DNA from 3 places in the Pradoshia sp. Z3_51 genome. Region 1 is predicted to be linked to each of the others. Evidence: riboswitches for the same ligand, from Rfam matches in the RefSeq annotation. Region 1 holds a riboswitch; each other region holds the start of a gene.
The links. Region 1 has a riboswitch for S-adenosylmethionine ahead of AC4BHA_RS09735 (methionine ABC transporter ATP-binding protein). Riboswitches for the same ligand answer to the same signal wherever they lie in the genome.
Positions count from the first base shown of each region.

Region 1 (2,270 bases):
ACCGATGACCTCAACGATTAAATTCCCAAAAGGGGTTTCCTGTATTTCAGAAATATTGGCAGAAAGAACACTTAAATGGACATCAAAACTTTTCGCCACTGTTGAAAGTAGATGCTTGCCAGACGAAGATCCCAAAAAATTAAGTTTCCAAACTGCTGGTTTATTCTCCTTTAAGGATTTCAAAAAGCTCTGCGGAATCTCGTCGTGAATGACTGTTCTAACAAACCGCTTGGCAACCTCAGTGGTTGGCTTGGAAAAAATATCAAGAACAGGACCCTGCTCAACAACCCTCCCATTTTCCATGACAGCGACCTTATTGCATATCTCTTTAATCACCGACATTTCATGTGTAATAAGCAAAATTGTTATATTGTATTCTCGGTTTATTTTTTTCAATAGCTCTAAAACATCCCTGGTCGTCTGCGGATCCAATGCCGATGTAGCTTCGTCACATAGCAGGATAGATGGATTCGTGGCCAGAGCTCTCGCAATTCCAACCCTCTGCTTCTGTCCCCCTGACAATTCATCCGGGTAACTTCGACCCTTAGCTGATAACCCCACGAACTCCAGTAATTCTCGAACTCTATTTTGAATCGTTTCTTTACGAACGCCGGATAGTATCAATGGAATCGCTACATTATCAAATACCGTCTTAGATTGAAGTAAATTGAAATGTTGAAAGATCATCCCGATTTTCTTTTTCTCTGCCCTTAATTCCTTTGCTTTGAGACTGGCAAACGATTTACCATTCAAAAGGACCTCCCCCTCAGTAGGCCGTTCAAGCATATTAACTAAACGCAAAAGTGTACTTTTCCCGGCCCCGCTGTATCCTACCACTCCAAAAATATCCCCTTTTTCAACCGTTAAATGAACGCCTCTCAGAGCATCTACGCTTTGACCATTTGCTTGATATGACTTTTTTATGTTTCGAAACTCAATCATGTTCTCTCCTCCAGGCCTAAAAAATTCGAAATGCAAAAAGCCCCTTCTGTCATTAGACAGAAGAGGCTTTGTATGAACATATACATAAAAAGACAAGTAGAAATATGTTCGCTTAAAGCTTCCTCTTATCTCTCAAACAGATGTTTGTTGGAATTAGCACAGTATTTTTACCATAGTAAAAATCCGCTGCCGAAGTATCATAGGGCCAAATCCCTCCACTTCTCTCGATAAGAATCGCTTGCTATTCAATTAAATTTGATGTTTCCAACTATATCCTATCTTGTTTAGCAATGTCAATAATAATTTATAATATTTAAAATATTTTTGATTTATAATAAAGAATATCCTAAATCAAGTTACAGCAACTAAAATTCATGAATATTTCCAATTCATGAATCATTTTGGCCAGTTATTCGTATAGGATATTAAGGTAAATTATAGAAAAAATAAGGAGGGGTACTTTGTGGGAAATATCTTCATCTATTCCATTATCATTGGGATTATATCGGCACTTATTCTTGTGCCATTCAAAAATAATGAAAAATTACGTATCCATATGAAGGGGAAAACAAAACTGCTTGTTTTTGTCAGCTTAGCTGCATTAATCACGATTAAAGCATTTTTATTTTATTACTTCACCCTATTGGATCAAACTATCTCTTCTCTTTGGATTTTTGTCATCATACTAACCTTGCTGGGTTCAATGCTTGCTACGGGTATGGAGAGAACCATTAAGGGTATTTTATTTGCAGGTAGTTTGCTTGTCGGTCTCTATTTTTTAACGGCATTTCTGTTCAATGCCGATGAAAAGTATACTATAGCTAAAATGGACATCAAAGAAGAAATTCAAACATTTGATGAAAATAAAAAGCCGGCCAGCGTGCCTCCTCAATACGCGCGCAATAAAATGAAAAAAGCATTTGGCCAGGTACCAAATACGAGCTACTACGAATTAGGGAATTTACAAATCCAAAAAGTAGATGGTGAGTATGTTTATATTGCTCCAGTCGAATTTTCAGGATTCTTCAAATGGCTGAAAGGGAAAGAAACTCCTGGTTACTTTATATTGAGTGCTACAGATTCATCAGCCAACCCAAAATTTGTTGATGCAGAAATGATCTACACTCCTTCTGCATTCTTCAATAAAGAAACAGAGCGCCGTATTCGTCTACAGTATCCATCCTACATATTCTATGGGGATTCACAGCTTGAAGTAGATGATAATGGCACGCCATTTTATATTCGCTCTTATGGTGATTTTGTCTCTGCCAGAAATGGCTTTAAGGTAAAAGGTGTTGTGGTGATGGATGCCAAAACTGGGAAGTCCA
Region 1 is NZ_JBZAJC010000004.1:74,277-76,546, reverse strand. Features, by position in the region: gene AC4BHA_RS09735 (methionine ABC transporter ATP-binding protein) at 1-942, opposite strand, end outside; SAM riboswitch class I at 1,065-1,176, opposite strand; gene AC4BHA_RS09730 (YrzE family protein) at 1,406-2,270, shown strand, end outside.

Region 2 (2,270 bases), on a different contig from region 1:
CCCCAGTCACCACCAACACCTCTGATAATCCAAGGGAATGCATGCCCATTAAATGAGATTGCAAGCCAATCAGATTATGATCTCGACAAGTTAAGTGAACAAGAGGCACCGTATTTAACTTTGATTGTAAAATCGACGCTACCGCAAGATTGGATATTCTCGGTGACGCCAATGAATTATCCGCAAGTGTAATCGCATCGGCACCCGAATCTAATAGGTAGCGACTTCCTATTAAAAAATCCTCCAGGCCGAACGTCTTTGGTGGGTCCAACTCCACGATAACCGTCGTTTGTTTTTTTGCCTTACCTGAAATTGTATCTGGACCTTTTCGTTTATATTGAATGATTTCATATGATATAGGCTGATGCTTCGGCTTGGCTACAAAATCTTTCACCTTTACAGGATGAAGATCTTCGATTCCTTTACGAATGGCCTGAATATGGGCAGGAGTTGTACCACAGCATCCACCTAGCAGCCGGACCCCCTGCTTCACAAGCTGCCTTGAACTATTAATGAAATAATCCGCTTCTGTCGAATAGACATATCTTCCATCTGATAAATCAGGTAAGCTGGCGTTTGGATAAGCCGTATAATAGGTATCTTCCAATAAAGGTACTTCTTCGTATGAGCGAATCATATGATAAGGACCCATCCGACAATTGATGCCTAACACATCAGCGCCTGTTTTTTTCATAAGAGAAAACGCCTCACTGACATGCATACCATTTTGCAAAAGGCCTGTTTCATGCAGAGAAATATTCGCGATAAGAGGAAGATCACTCATTTTTCTAGCCGACTCTATTACCGTTAATAATTCGTCTAAATCATAATAGGTTTCAAGTAAAATGCCATCCGGCTTTTCTTCCAATAAAGCGGTCAGCTGTTCATCGAAATATCCCTTAATTTCCGTTAGTGTTAATTCTGAATTCCTAAAGCTCCGCAAGCCGCCAATCGTGCCGATGATGAATGTGTTTGGATCAGCCGCATCTTTCGCTATTTTCATTCCGGCTCTATTAATTTGAGAAACTTCCCTTTCGAGACCATAGCGCTTTAATTTATGAAAATTTGCCCCGAATGTATTCGATTGAATCACATCAGCACCAGCCTCAATATAACTTCTATGCATCTTTTTGATCTGATTGGGGTTTGTCAAATTAAGCTCTTCAAAGCAACTATCAATTCCAAATGAATATAAAAGTGTTCCACTCGCCCCATCTGCGACTAGAATTTTTTCATTTAACGTTTCCAGTAGTTTCACTGTCTTTCCCCCTAATTAGTTGGTTAATGTCTCTGATGAGGAAAACAGACTAATAGAAAAGAGCTTTCATCATGAAAGCCCTCTTTCCTAAGGTCTCTCATCTCTCAAGCATTGCTTGCTGGATTTAGCACCTTGGATTACCATCCAGGTTGCTGAGATTTCAACGGGCCAGTCCCTCCATCTCTCTAGATAAGAATATGAAATTATATATTTACTTAATTTACTATAAATTTTCAGTTATTTCAATCTATTTTGATAATTAACCCAAAAGAGTTAACGATTCAGTATTTTGGGTATGTATGGGATAGGAGTGATGTTAGATGAAGGAAATAATAACAAATCAGTTTAAAAATCCAACTGGTGTCCTCGGAAAGATTGCAGGTAAAATAATGGCCTACGAAAATGAGGAATTATATGAATGGACATTTGATCAATTGTCTATTACCCCAAATGACACACTGCTTGAAGTTGGCTTTGGTCCAGGTGAAGGAATGCATATGCTTTTTAAGAAGTACCCAACCATCCAAATTGATGGTGTCGATCCATCAGAAGAAATGGTGAACAATGCGAGCAAGCGTAATCAAGAACAACTCAACCGCAATCAGCTTCGTTTGTTTAATGGAACTGTTCTCGAGATTCCCAATCCAATAGTGTACGATAAAATATTCAGTGTAAATAGTTATCCATTATGGGAAAATCAAGAGGCTTGTATTCAAAAAATACATTCTTTATTAAAAGAGAATGGAAAACTGACTATAACCGTACAGCCAAGGCAGGAAGAAGCAACTGAAGAACAGGCTTATGCATTTGCCGATGAGATTAAAGAGGTTCTAAACAAAACAGGCTTTAAATCTATTAAGGTTCAAACAAAACCACTCAAACCGTGCTTATCTATTAATGTAACAGCCATCAAATAGCCTTTTTTATGAATATTAGAAGTTCCAATCAAGCTGACGCAATCTTTCTATCTGACCCTTTTGAACCTATAAAAACCATAAGCTTCTCCATCAGT
Region 2 is NZ_JBZAJC010000001.1:476,277-478,546, forward strand. Features, by position in the region: gene AC4BHA_RS02110 (bifunctional homocysteine S-methyltransferase/methylenetetrahydrofolate reductase) at 1-1,258, opposite strand, end outside; SAM riboswitch class I at 1,353-1,454, opposite strand; gene AC4BHA_RS02115 (class I SAM-dependent methyltransferase) at 1,579-2,175, shown strand.
Region 2: it holds a riboswitch for S-adenosylmethionine, as region 1 does, so the genes downstream of both, AC4BHA_RS02110 (bifunctional homocysteine S-methyltransferase/methylenetetrahydrofolate reductase) here and AC4BHA_RS09735 (methionine ABC transporter ATP-binding protein) in region 1, are expected to answer to the same signal.

Region 3 (2,270 bases), on a different contig from region 1:
AAGGGATTTTTTCAGCGGAAGGGATGCTCGAAATATTATGGTTTGCTAGTATGTTTTGGCTTACTCCCATTAAGTTGGAATGTGTGTAATTACTAAAGACTCGATAAAGCTCATATAATGGTCTGTTTAGTTCCATATAAGCTCTTTCTATGATTTTGTGGCTTGTCCAATAAGTAGGATTCGAAAGAAACTTTTTCGCTCGGCTTTCGCTCTGTTTTTTATCCCCTATTAGGTAATGAATATTAAAGATAGTTTCAATACAATTTCTTGCACACATCACAGCATTTGTTAGATACCCTTCTGTACTAAGGATAAGGCTAGATTTCACGGATTTAATACCTTGAGCAAAGAATAGAAACAGTGCTTCATTTACAAGTTTATTATCGTTATCTTCCGCAATCGCATCATTCAACATCAATAATAATTCTTCTTCCACGTAGGACAGTAAGTCAGCAGATAGTTTCAATGATTCCTTGGTTTCTAGGGCAATTTGATTTCTTACTTCATCGTAGAATAAATGGTTCGAAAGATTTATCGTTTTATCCAAACTGAACACCTCGCTATCACATTGTTAAGAATATTTTAACATATAAAGGAAAAAGATAGTGCTAATTATCTGCAAATTTGTATATATTTTACTTTTTCTCAAGTGCGAATATATTTTTTATCGAATGTTCAGAATATTCCTTGAATTGGAAATTTAAGCGTGATATGATAGGCGTACAAAAAAAGGGCGGTGCAAACCGCCCTTTCTTGCTATTTTAACCTTTCTTGATGTCCTTTCCGTCTTAAAGTCTTAACAATACTCATTTCGGACAAGGCTATCAGTATATTTCGTTCTTCATGGGGGGATAAAGTACGGCTTGGCCCGTTGAAGCCCGGCAACCGGTATTTTTATAATACACGGTGCCAATTCCAGCGGATATAAATCCGGGAGATAAGGAGAGATGGAAAATGCCTGCCTCTTCTTGTGAAGAGGTTTTTTTCATTTACTCACTTCTCTATTTAAAATGAAATGGAGAGATGTAGAATGGCAAATGAAGAAAAGAAGTATCGGTTTGAAACAGTAGGTATACACGGAGGATTGCAGCAGGATTCGGTAACTGGAGCGAGAAGCGTGCCGATTTACCAGACGAATGCTTATTTATTTAAAGACACAGATCATGCTGCGGATTTATTTGGATTAGCTGAAACTGGCTATATTTATACTAGAATCCATAATCCAACTTCAAGTGTATTCGAAGAACGTATAGCAGAATTAGAAGGTGGCATTGGAGCTTTAGCGGTATCAAGTGGTGCTGCAGCTATAACACTCTCAATCCTAAATATTGCGGGAGCAGGTGATGAAATTATCTCTGCGTCCACTCTATACGGCGGAACCTACAATTTATTTGCCAATACTCTCCCTAAGTATGGTATTAACGTAAGGTTCGTGGATCCAAGTGACATTGAAAATTTTAGAGAAGCGATTACATCAAAGACCAAAGCTATTTTTGGAGAAACGATTGGAAATCCAAGCCTGCAGGTTCTTGATATTGAACGGGTGGCGGAAATTGCTCATGAAGCTGGAATTCCGTTAATTATTGATAATACATTTGCAACTCCTTATTTATCCCGTCCGATTGAGTTTGGAGCGGATATCGTCGTACACTCAGCTACGAAATGGCTGCTTGGAAATGGAACCACATTAGGCGGGGTCATAGTGGATGGAGGGAAGTTTGACTGGAATTCATCTAAATTTCCGGGCTTTACTGAACCCGATCCAAGCTATCATGATCTGATTTACAGTGAAGCAATTGGTGCAGCAGCATTTATTGTGAAGGCCAGAGTTCAGCTGTTGAGAGATTTAGGTCCTTCCTTAAGCCCGTACAATGCCTTTCAATTTATTCTCGGATTGGAAACTCTGCATGTGAGGATGAAGGAGCATGTAGCCAATACGAGATTAATAGTTGACTATTTAAAACAGCATCCGGCTGTATCGTGGGTCTTGTATCCAGGAGATTCAGATCACCCTGATTACGAAAAAACGAAGAAATATTTACCCAAAGGTGCTGGAGCAGTCGTTGTTTTTGGAATAAAGGGTGGACGTGAGGCAGGTAAAAAACTGATTGATTCCGTTGAACTGTGGTCCCATGTGGCCAATGTGGGAGATGCAAAGAGCCTAATTATCCATCCGGCAAGCACGACTCATCAGCAACTAAGTGAAGAGGGATTAAAAGCATCAGGTGTACAGGAGGATTTAATCAGACTGTCTGTTGGAATTGAACATG
Region 3 is NZ_JBZAJC010000006.1:107,446-109,715, reverse strand. Features, by position in the region: gene AC4BHA_RS13075 (DUF5677 domain-containing protein) at 1-547, opposite strand, end outside; SAM riboswitch class I at 838-944, shown strand; gene AC4BHA_RS13070 (O-acetylhomoserine aminocarboxypropyltransferase/cysteine synthase family protein) at 1,031-2,270, shown strand, end outside.
Region 3: it holds a riboswitch for S-adenosylmethionine, as region 1 does, so the genes downstream of both, AC4BHA_RS13070 (O-acetylhomoserine aminocarboxypropyltransferase/cysteine synthase family protein) here and AC4BHA_RS09735 (methionine ABC transporter ATP-binding protein) in region 1, are expected to answer to the same signal.